DNA from 2 places in the Peteryoungia glycinendophytica genome. Region 2 is predicted to be linked to the other one. Evidence: predicted binding sites of a transcription regulator. Region 2 holds the regulator's gene; the other holds the start of a gene.
The links. The regulator LexA, encoded in region 2, represses DNA repair genes until DNA is damaged. The targets are predictions, from matches to a motif close to TGTTCNNNNTGTGTTCNG.
Positions count from the first base shown of each region.

Region 1: a site for LexA is predicted at 2,228-2,245, ahead of FJQ55_RS13875 (DUF5680 domain-containing protein). Genes of this name have one in related genera too.

Region 1 covers NZ_VFYP01000001.1:2,826,698-2,832,279, forward strand. The annotation lists gene FJQ55_RS13870 (HWE histidine kinase domain-containing protein) at 1-2,146, shown strand, start outside; gene FJQ55_RS13875 (DUF5680 domain-containing protein) at 2,261-2,719, shown strand; gene FJQ55_RS13880 (hybrid sensor histidine kinase/response regulator) at 2,819-5,582, shown strand, end outside.
Region 2 covers NZ_VFYP01000001.1:1,951,021-1,956,602, reverse strand. The annotation lists gene eno (phosphopyruvate hydratase) at 1-170, opposite strand, end outside; gene kdsA (3-deoxy-8-phosphooctulonate synthase) at 384-1,232, opposite strand; gene FJQ55_RS09605 (VOC family protein) at 1,229-2,122, opposite strand; gene FJQ55_RS09600 (DUF1003 domain-containing protein) at 2,149-2,691, opposite strand; gene lexA (transcriptional repressor LexA) at 2,911-3,624, shown strand; gene FJQ55_RS09590 (ComEC/Rec2 family competence protein) at 3,618-5,582, opposite strand, start outside.

The DNA.
Region 1 (5,582 bases), 880 kb from region 2:
CCGCATCAAGGACATCACCGATATCGACCTGTTGATCGCCTCCTCCGCCAAGCTCGTGCGCTCGGTCCTCGGTTACGACCGCGTCATGATCTATCGCTTCGAGGAGGACGGTTCAGGCAAGGTCGCAAGCGAAGCCAAGCGTGTCGATCTTGAAAGCTTCCTTGGCCAGTATTTCCCGGCCACAGATATCCCCCGCCAGGCCCGTATTCTTTACATGCAGAACCCGATCCGCGTCATCTCCGACGCGCGCGGTACTCGGGTGGATCTGCTTCCGCAAGACGATGAAGTCCGTCAGCCTCTGGACCTGTCCTTCGCCCATCTGCGCAGCGTATCCCCGATCCACTGCGAATATCTGCGCAACATGGGGGTCGCGGCCTCCATGTCGATTTCGATCATCCTCGACAACCAGCTTTGGGGCCTGATCGCATGCCATCATTATGCGCCGAAGACGCTGACTATGTCGGAGCGGATCGCGGCCGAAATGTTCGGCGAATTCTTCTCGCTGCATCTGCTGGCCCTGCGCCAGAAGCGTAAGCTCGACACCGCCAACGAGGCCCGTCGAGCCCTCGACCGGTTCCTCCAATCGGCGTCCCACCAGACGGATGTCGATCGGATTCTGTCCGGCGCCCTGCCGGAATTCCAGAAACTGCTCGCCTGCGACGGCGTCGGCCTGTGGATGAATGGGCGATGGACCGCCATCGGTGCTGTTCCACCGGCGGGTGAGGAAGTAGCCCTCGCGACTTTCGTCAGTGCAACCTCGGAAGGCCGTATCTGGGGCACGAAGTCCCTCTCCGCCGTTTTCCCGGAAGCTGAGTATCCTGAAACAGTTTCCGGCGTGCTTGCCGTTCCGCTGTCGCAGATCCCGCGCGACTATCTCTTCTTCTTCCGCAAGGAGAGACTTCAGACGTTGAACTGGGCCGGCAATCCGGAAAAGACCTACGAAACAGGCCCTCTCGGCGATCGCCTGACACCGCGCAAGAGTTTCGCCATCTGGAAGGAGACGGTGCGCCATCAGGCAGAACCGTGGCAGGATGCCGACATGGAGATTGCCGAGGCTATCCGCTCGGCCACCGTTGAGATCGTCCTCCATCACAACGAGCTGATGCAGGAAGAGCGCAGCAAGGCGGATGTTCGCCAGCGTATGCTGAACGAAGAACTCAATCACCGGGTGAAGAACATCCTCGCCGTCATCAAGTCGTTGGTCGCTGCTCCGGGCCAGGAAGAGGTGCCGATCGAGCATTACATCGGCTCGTTGCGGGGGCGCATCCATGCGCTCTCCCACGCCCATGACCAACTAACCCGCGGCGGCGGGGGCGGCTCGTTATACGGCCTGCTGCAGGCGGAACTCCTGCCCTATCGCGCCGGTTTGCAAACGCTTTCGCTGACAGGCGGGCCCGTGACGCTGGATGCGCGCGCCCATGCGGTCGCCGCCCTCGTTATTCATGAGCTCTGCACCAATGCCGCCAAATACGGCGCTCTGTCGCGCCTGGGGGGATCGCTCATCGTGGAATGGCAGCGGGCAGAAGAGGATGACTGCGTCATTCGCTGGCAGGAAACGGGGGGGCCGACAATCGGTCCGATCGGCCGCAAGGGATTTGGCACGGCGCTCATCGAGCGCAGCATTCCCTACGACCTTGGCGGATCAAGCCATCTCGACTATAATCCGGAGGGACTGGCGGCGGAGTTTCGCATTCCGGGTCGCTTCCTCACCTGGGAGACAGCCGAAATCACCGAAGAGAAGCCCGTCGAGACCATGATGCCATCAACCGAGAGCCAACCGCTCCAGGACGGCCTGCCCGTCCTCCTCGTCGAGGACCAGGTCCTGATCGCCATGGACGCGGAAATGATGCTGGCCGATGCCGGGATCGAGAACGTCGTGACGGCAAGTTCAAGCGCTGACGCCTTGAGCCGTCTGAAGACATTTACACCGGCGATCGCCATCCTCGACATCAATCTCGGGCGCGACACATCCGTTCCGGTCGCCGAAGAGTTGACGAGACTCGGCATCCCCTTCGTCTTTGCCACTGGCTACGATGATCGGTCGATCGTACCCGATGGATTTGCCGAAGTGCCCGTCGTTCGCAAGCCCTATGACTCAGGCGCCCTGCTCAAGGCTCTGTCGGACCGGCTGCGAGCGACTGCGTAGAACGTCTAAGACCAAAGGAGCAGCACGAGCCGCTGGGAACCCCTGCAGATACAGGGTTGCCAGACGCATGCACACGGCATATGTTCTCATTTTGTTCCATAAGTGAGACCTTTCATGCGACTGCTCGAGCAATTCATCGTCGAGGCGAAGGCAGCCTGTTACGTAGGCGGCAAGGTTGTGGAGCCGCGAGCATCCCGGCACGGGGCGCATGACCTGAACTACGCGCGTGGCGCTTTTCGCTATCTCGACAGCTATTTCGGCGGCACCGATTTTATCGGGCAAGAAGTCGTCTGGAAGGACGAAGAGCCCGTCTGGGCGCTCAACTACTACGGCCGCATACTCGATCCTGAAGGGATTGACGGACAGCGCGCGGGGAACATCATCCAGAAGGCCCTGGGCGCGCTTTACCAGGAAGGCCGCTTCCTCGGTGGCTTCACCTTCCAGCACCCATTGGGCGAATATGTCGACGAATCCGTCGGCGACGCCGCAAGCTTCCAAGGCATCGAACGCATCCTGGTTGGCGGACGACTGGCCTATCGCCTTGATTACCACGGAGGGCTAATAAAACCCTGAGGCAGAAGCGACGGCCCAGTCTCTGCCCTTGCTATTCCGGCCAATCCCGTGAAAATGCCTAAACCTATGTCATTTTCAATCAGGCGCTAGAATTTAGGCATGCCGGCACGCCAACGCATCATCCCTGTCCGCCGCGAATACAATCGCTGGGTTGGCAACCAGACGCTGGAAGACTATGCGCTGCGCTTCACCGCGAAAAGCGCCCGTAAATTCTCTTCCAGCCGCATCTCCCAGACGGCGATCGGCGCGATTTCCTTCCTGGCGCTGGAGGCGATCGGCGGCACGATCACGATCGCCTATGGCACGACCAACGCCTTCTTTGCCATCGTCGTGGCGGCAATCCTGATGCTGCTGGTCGGCGTCCCGATCAGCAAATATGCCATCCGCCACGGCGTCGATATCGACTTGCTGACCCGTGGCGCCGGTTTCGGCTATATCGGTTCCACCATCACCTCGCTGATCTATGCCAGCTTCACCTTCATGCTCTTCGCCATCGAGGCGTCGATCATGACGAAGGCCCTGGAGCTCGCCTTCGGCATACCGCTGTGGCTGGGCTACATCATCTCCGCGGTCGTCGTCCTGCCGCTGGTGACCTATGGGATCCGGCTGATCTCGAAGTTCCAGCTGCTGACCCAGCCTTTCTGGATCGTGCTGAACGTGCTGCCCTTCGTCTTCATCGCTTTTCTCGATTGGGAAAAGATCGACCTCTGGCGCGCCTTTGCCGGCATCAACCATTCCAATGCTGGCCTCGGCCACGCCGCCCCCTTCGATCTCCTGGAATTCGGCGCAGCATCGGCCGTCATCCTGGCGCTGATGCCGCAGATTGGCGAACAGGTCGACTTCCTGCGATTCCTGCCGCCGGAAGGCGCTCGCAAGCTGCATCACCGGATCGCAATCTTTCTGGCTGGTCCAGGATGGGTCGTGCTCGGCGTACCGAAACTGCTGGCCGGCTCCTTCCTCGCCGTGCTGACGCTCTCGACCGCCGTACCAATCGGCGAAGCCGCCGACCCGGCCCATATGTATGTCGCAGCCTTCGGCTACATGATCCCGAACGACACGGCTGCCCTGATGTTGATGGCCGCTTTCGTGGTGATCTCGCAGCTGAAGATCAACGTGATGAATGCCTATGCCGGCTCGCTGGCCTGGTCGAACTTCTTCTCCCGGCTCACCCACAGCCATCCGGGCCGGGTCGTCTGGCTGGTCTTCAACGTGGCGATTGCGCTCCTCCTGATGGAACTCGGCATCTACGGACTGTTGGAGCAAACCCTCGGTATCTTCTCTATCATCGCAATGAGCTGGCTCTGCGCCATTTCCGCCGATCTCTTCATCAACAAGAACCTCGGTTTGTCGCCGCCTGGCATCGAATTCAAGCGCGCCCATCTCTACGACATCAACCCGGTCGGTTGCGGGACCATGCTCCTCTCGGCAAGCCTGGCGCTGGCCGCCCATTTCGGCGCCTTCGGCGATTTGATGGCGTCGCTGTCGACCTATGTCACGCTCGTCGCCTTCGTCATCTCCCCGTTGATCGCCTGGGGCACGGAAGGCAAGTTTTACCTCGCCCGCAAACCCCGCCATAGCTGGAAGAACGTCACGAGCATTACCTGCTCGATCTGCGAACATCCTTTCGAGCCTGAAGACATGGCCTGGTGCCCGGCCTATGCCGCACCGATCTGCTCGCTCTGCTGCACGCTCGACAGCCGCTGTCACGACATGTGCAAGCCGCATGCAAAGATCAACGCCCAGGCGGGCGCCGTTGCCCGCACCTTCCTGCCGGCGGTCCTGCTGGAAAAATTCTCGACCCGCCTCGGCCGCTACGCCCTGACCGCTCTCGCCTCGATCTCGCTGATCGGCTCGATCCTGGCGCTGATAGCCCATCAGGTGAATGTTGCGACCCCTGAAATGACCGACGTCGTCAACCGCACGGTGTTGGTGGTCTTCTTCATCTTCGCCATCATCGCCGGCATCGTCTCCTGGTTCTACGTGCTTGCCCATGACAGCCGGCTGGTGGCCGAGGAAGAATCCTCGCGTCAGAACACGCTGTTGCTCAAGGAGATCGCCGCCCACCGCAAGACGGATGCCGCTTTGCAGAACGCGAAGGAAACGGCAGAGGCCGCCAACCGCGCCAAGAGCCGCTATGTCGTTGGCCTGTCGCATGAGCTCCGCACCCCGCTCAACGCCGTGCTCGGCTATGCCCAGATCCTGGAGCGCGACGAGACAATCCCGGTGCCACGCCAGTCCGCGATCAAGGTCATACGCCGCTCGGCGGATCATCTTTCCGGCTTGATCGATGGCCTCCTGGACATCTCGAAGATCGAGGCTGGCCGCCTACAGGTCTTCTCGAACGAAGTGAACATCCAGGACTTTCTGGACCAACTAATCGACATGTTCGCGCCCCAGGCCGCTGCCAAGGGCATCCTCTTCGAGCATCAGCGCTCGCGCAACCTCCCGCTTTATGTCCGCACAGACGAGCGTCGCATTCGCCAGATCCTCGTCAATCTCCTGTCCAACGCCATCAAGTTCACCGACGAGGGCACGATCCGCTTTACGGTCGATTATCGCAGCCAGGTGGCGACCTTCACCGTCAGCGACACCGGCCGCGGCATTGCGGAAAAAGATCTGACCCGCATCTACGAACCCTTCCAGCGCGGCGAGGCCGACAATATTCGCCCGCAGCCGGGCCTCGGCCTCGGCCTCACTATCACCAAGCTGCTCACCCAGACGCTGGGCGGCGAGATCTCCGTCGTCAGCGAACGCGATAAGGGGTCAACCTTCAAGATCCGCCTGATGTTGTCGGCCATCGACCGGCCCAACACCGCACCCGCGCCGGAACGAAAGATCGTCTCCTATACCGGTCCGCGCCGCA
Region 2 (5,582 bases):
CGCGAGCCGCCGTCGCGCAGTTCGACAGCTTCATGCGCGCCAGTCGAGGCGCCCGAGGGAACAGCCGCGCGGCCAAAGCTGCCGTCTTCGAGGTAGACGTCGACCTCGACGGTCGGATTGCCGCGGCTGTCGAGAATCTCGCGGCCGATGATGTCGGTGATGGCGGTCATGTTCGCTCCCTGGTGACGGAAATTGGACAAGGCTCTGAAGGCCGGCCACCGGGCTTGAAGCCTCAGGACCCGCCGTTGAGTCATCCTCTCTTATCCGATGATCCGGAAAATACAATGACGGATCGGGGGCGTCGTAAGGGAAATCTAATCGATTTAAAGCGGACGCACCGGCACTACATCCGGTTCAACCGATTGAACCGCCGTCAGAGGCGGTCAGACGGCCTTGGCGATGCGGTCAAAGGCGATCAGTTTTTCGAGTAAGGGGCGCATGTTGTCGATCTGCACCATGTTGGGGCCATCGGAGGGCGCATTGTCCGGATCCTGATGCGTCTCGATGAAGAGACCACCGACACCGACGGCGACGGCGGCACGGGCAAGCGATTCCACGAATTCGCGCTGACCGCCCGAAGAACCGCCCTGCCCGCCCGGCTGCTGCACCGAGTGGGTGGCATCAAACACCACCGGCGCGCCCATGGCGGCCATGATCGGCAGCGACCGCATGTCGGAGACGAGCGTGTTATAGCCAAAGGAAGCGCCGCGCTCGCAGAGCAGGACGTTGGGGTTGCCGCTTGCGTTAAGCTTGTTCAGCACATTCTTCATGTCCCAAGGGGCCAGAAACTGGCCCTTCTTGACATTGACCACGCGGCCGGTCTTGGCGGCGGCGACCAGAAGGTCGGTCTGGCGGCAAAGGAAGGCGGGGATCTGCAGCACATCGACCGTCGGGGCAACTGCGGCGCATTGCTCTTCAGTATGGATGTCGGTCAGAACCGGGATGCCATATTCCTTCTTGATATCGGCAAAGACCTCCATTGCTTTTTCGAGCCCAATGCCGCGCTCGGCAGACAGCGAGGTGCGGTTGGCCTTGTCGAAGGAGGACTTGTAGACGAGACCGAGACCCAGTTCGCGGCAGAGCTCGACGAGGCGCCCGGCAATCATGAAAGCATGGTCGCGGCTTTCCATCTGGCACGGGCCGGCAATCAGCGCAAAACGGCCCTTCTGCGAGAAAACGGCCTTGCCGGCACCTTCGCCGACCACGACTTCCGAATTGGTAGAAACGGTCATTTCGACTCCTCAAAGGCGTAGGCGACACCCTGCCCTGGCTGCGGCGCCACAACGAGCCGGGCGCCGATGGTTTGATAGGCGATGCCATTAGCAGCGAGGCAACGTGCTGTCACGCCGAGATCGTGGCTCACGACCACGACTGCAGCCCCCAGCAAGCCGCGCTCCGTCACTGGCGCTGCAAGTCCGTAATGGGCAGACAACCCGTCAGGCGTTAGGACATCCACCGTGGCATTGGCACATTTGATCGACAGCCCGAATGAATGAGCGGTGACGTCGCGCTGGTCGAGCACCGCTTCCAGGAGATACTGGAAGTCGCTCGGATTGTGTTCAGACAGCACGATGCGAGATAAGCAGGCTGCGGCATTTGCGTGCACCTGCAATGCCCCGCGATCCACGGGCAGAGGGTTTACCCGCTCACAGGAAAAAGCGAAGAAATCCGGAGATCGGAGATCCGCGGCGAAGGCCAACTTGAACGCCGCTTCCGCCGCACGCCCATCCGGGAAGCGGAACTGGCGCGAAAAACCCAACATCTCACCGCCGGACAGACCTTCTGCGACGAAACGGGCGTGATCCGCTTCGGCATCTGACGTCTTTACGACCACGGCCGACAGTCCCTCGCCACGACGAAACTGATAAGCCAAATCCCGGGCGACGAAAACGTTACCGGTGCGAGCCGCCTCCAGGCAATCCTCACGGCTTCCGACGGCCAGCGGTTCCAGATAGGTGTCATTCGCGAAAAAGACACAGGCATTCCGGGTGCCGAAGGGATGGGTGGCATCTGCAGCGACGGTGAAGCCGAGCCTGGTCAGGCGCTGGCGGGCGGTATCGAGATCGACGACCGGCAGCACGAGATGATCAACGGCACGAGGAGATTGGGAGACATGGGACATGAATGACGCTCTTTTCTCCCGTGCAATTAAGGCTGGGCAGACTGTTTTGTAAGGGTCTCGACCGACTGCCGGAGGGCGTCGATCTCGGCTCGGGTCTCGCGCAGTTCCTTCAGCACCTGCTCATCGATCTTGTGATGCAGCGCGAGAACCTCGATCTCGGCCTTCAGATTAATTTCATAGTCCTTCGCCGCCATGAAACGATCGCGTTCGGCCTGACGGTTCTGGCTCATCATGATGATGGGTGCCTGTATGGCCGCGATCATCGAGAGGATGAGGTTCAGGAAGATAAAAGGATAGGCGTCAATCGGTCGGGTCGACAGGATCACTGTGTTGAGGACAACCCAAGCCACCAAAAAGAACATGAACCCGATGATGAAGCTCCAGGAGCCGCCCACGCGGGCAATCGCATCCGCCAGACGCTGACCAAAGCTCGAACCAGCCAGAAAATCCTCGCCGGCATTGGTCGAGACCGTGCGCCGCTCCCTGGCTATCTTGAGAACTTTTTTCTCTGCCGACGAAAGTTCATCAACCTGCTTGCCAAGCAAGGTCTTTTCCAAATCTTTCAGCATGTTGGACTTCTCACTTGTTCTTCTCGGGGAATTGAAAGCCTTTTGCCCCGTCGCAAGTCGAACACATGGACAACGCGCTTCATGGCTTTCTCACGACAAGGACCAAGAGGCCTATCGCATTTTCGCGTGAGCTGTTCACGGAAATTTATCCACTTGCGGAACACAAATGGAACATATAGTGTCTGTTCTGGATTTGTTTCACCAATTGGGGCCTCGCCGATGCTGACGCGCAAGCAACAGGAACTGCTTCTCTTCATTCACGAGCGGATGAAAGAGTCGGGCGTGCCGCCTTCCTTCGACGAGATGAAGGACGCGCTCGACCTCGCCTCCAAGTCCGGGATCCATCGGCTGATCACCGCGCTTGAGGAGCGCGGCTTCATCCGCCGTCTGCCCAACAGGGCGCGTGCGCTCGAAGTCATCAAGCTGCCGGAGGCCTATACGCCGAGCCTGCAGCCGCGCCGGGGCTTCGCGCCGAGCGTCATCGAAGGCAGCCTTGGCAAGGCGCCGCCACCAGCCCCTGCCCGCACACCCGCTGCCGAGCAGACCTCTTCGGTCAGCGTTCCCGTCATGGGTCGAATCGCAGCCGGCGTGCCGATCTCGGCGATCCAGAACAACACGCATGACATCACCGTTCCGGCCGAGATGATCGGTTCGGGCGAACATTATGCGCTGGAGGTCAAGGGCGATTCGATGATCGATGCTGGCATCCTCGACGGCGACACGGTGATCATCCGCAATGCCTCCAATGCCAATCCGGGTGACATCATCGTGGCGCTCGTCGACGACGAAGAAGCGACGCTCAAGCGCTTTCGCCGGCGTGGCGCTTCGATTGCTCTGGAAGCGGCCAACCCAGCCTATGAAACCCGGATCTTCCCGCCGGATCGGGTGAAGATCCAGGGCAAACTGGTGGGCCTGATCCGCCGTTATCACTGAGAGTGAAGGTATTGGTCGCTTGACGGCTCCCCGACATTCGGCTCGTAGGTTTGCGATGCTGCGTGGAAATCCGTTACGTGTTCGCGGCCCGTCGCGTTAGTTCGCCAGTCGTATAGGCGGTGCATGGTCCAGGGGCGCGGCTGTCCGGTAAATGCGGCCGTGGCATTGATCACCTTGTCACCGGGCTCTCCGAATCGCAGTTCCATGGCGCCGGAGCTTCGCAGTGTCGTTGCGCTGATGAACCGCGCGCCCGAGCGGCAGTCTCTCATGCGAGCCCGTGCTGCAAGGATGACAATGTCGGCGACGTCGCAGGCAATGCCGGCGAGGTCGGCGCGATCAAGGGTCACCACCCTCCAGCCGCCGGACACCATGGCGGAGCAGGCTCCGCGGATACAGGTGAAGGCGTCAGACTTTGCTGCTCCTATCAGTTCCGTGAGAGTTTGCCGGGCCTGCTGGCTTGTCTGCTGATCCCAGCTCTTGCCGTTTTTCCAGTCCGCCGGTGGCGGCAAGACGGGCGATTTCAACTGGATGGGCGGCTGGTTACGTTTGACAGCGAGCGCCGGTTGCCATTGATCGAAGAGGAATGCAGGCGGTCGGCTTCGGTTTGTGGCGAGGCTTCCTGCCTCTCCCTCATTCTTTCCCCTGGGCCAGAAGCCAACCAGTCGGCCGTCTTCGCTGATGAAGAGATCTGCGGGTGTGTCGGGGGGACGGACTGCTGCTGCGGCGAGTGTGATTGCCAACAGCAGAGTTCCGGCGTGGCGCAACCAGGTGTGAAGCAGCGTCAGGAGCAGAAGCGCGGTCACGATCAGGATCGGAAACCATGCAGGCTGCCGCGCGACGAGCGCTCCGTCACCCCAGCCGGCGACCGTGTGGGCCATCACGAGGACCAGATCGAGCCCAAGGCCCATGATCCAGAAAAAGGGCGCATCTAGGCCGAAGGGCATGAGCAACATGGCGATGAAGCCTGCGGGCATGACGACGATGGAGATCAGCGGCATGGCCGCGAGATTGGCTTCGAGACCGTGAGTCGACAGGCGATGAAAATGTGTGACGGCGAAGATCGCAGTCGAGAGCCCGCCGATCAGCGAGGTCGCAAGCGTGCCCCCGATGAACTTAACGATGAAGCTGGCAAGTTTGGCAGTAGGAGACTTTGGAGCGGGCCATATCGAGCGTGGCCGGGATCGCCAGCCGGAATAGCCGGCGATCAGTGCCGCCGTCGCGGCAAAAGACATCTGGAAACTCGGCCCCATCACTGCCGATGGCTGGGCGATCAGGATCAGGGTCGCCGCCACCGAGAGGTTGCGCAGGCTGATCGCCGGGCGGTCGATGAGTACGGCGACCAGCATAACTGCCGTCATTAAATAGGCTCTGAGCGCGGATACCTGATAGCCGGAAATGAGGACATACGCGGTCGCGGCGAGCAAGGCACCGGCAGCTGCGACTTTCTTGATCGGATAGCGTTGCGCCAACACGGGCAGCAGGCAGAGCAAGCCGCGCAACCCGACGAAGAAGATCCCGGCGGCGAGCGCCATGTTCAGGCCGGAAATCGCGGTGATGTGCGCCAGCCCCGACAGTCGCAAGGCATCTGTCGCTTCCTTCGACATCGACCGCCGCTCGCCCGTAATGATGGAGGCGGCAAATGCTCCTGTATCTCCGGGCAAGACTGCATGAATGCGATCAGAAATCCGATCTCGCAGCGAGAATAGCGCCTGGTCGAGCGTGACCCAGTAGTCGCCAGCCGGGAGAGAGGCGACCGTAACGGATTGAGGAGCGCCCATGAAAAAGCCGACCGCGCCGATGCCGGCAAAGTAGCTTTGAAATGCGAAGTCGTTCATGCCCGGCAAGGCGGGCCCCGATGGCGGAGAAAGCCGCGCCCGACCTGTCAAGGCGTCTCCGATTTTCAAAGGCTGGTGCCGACTGCGGGCAAGCAGCGAGACACGCTCCGGCGGACGCCTGAG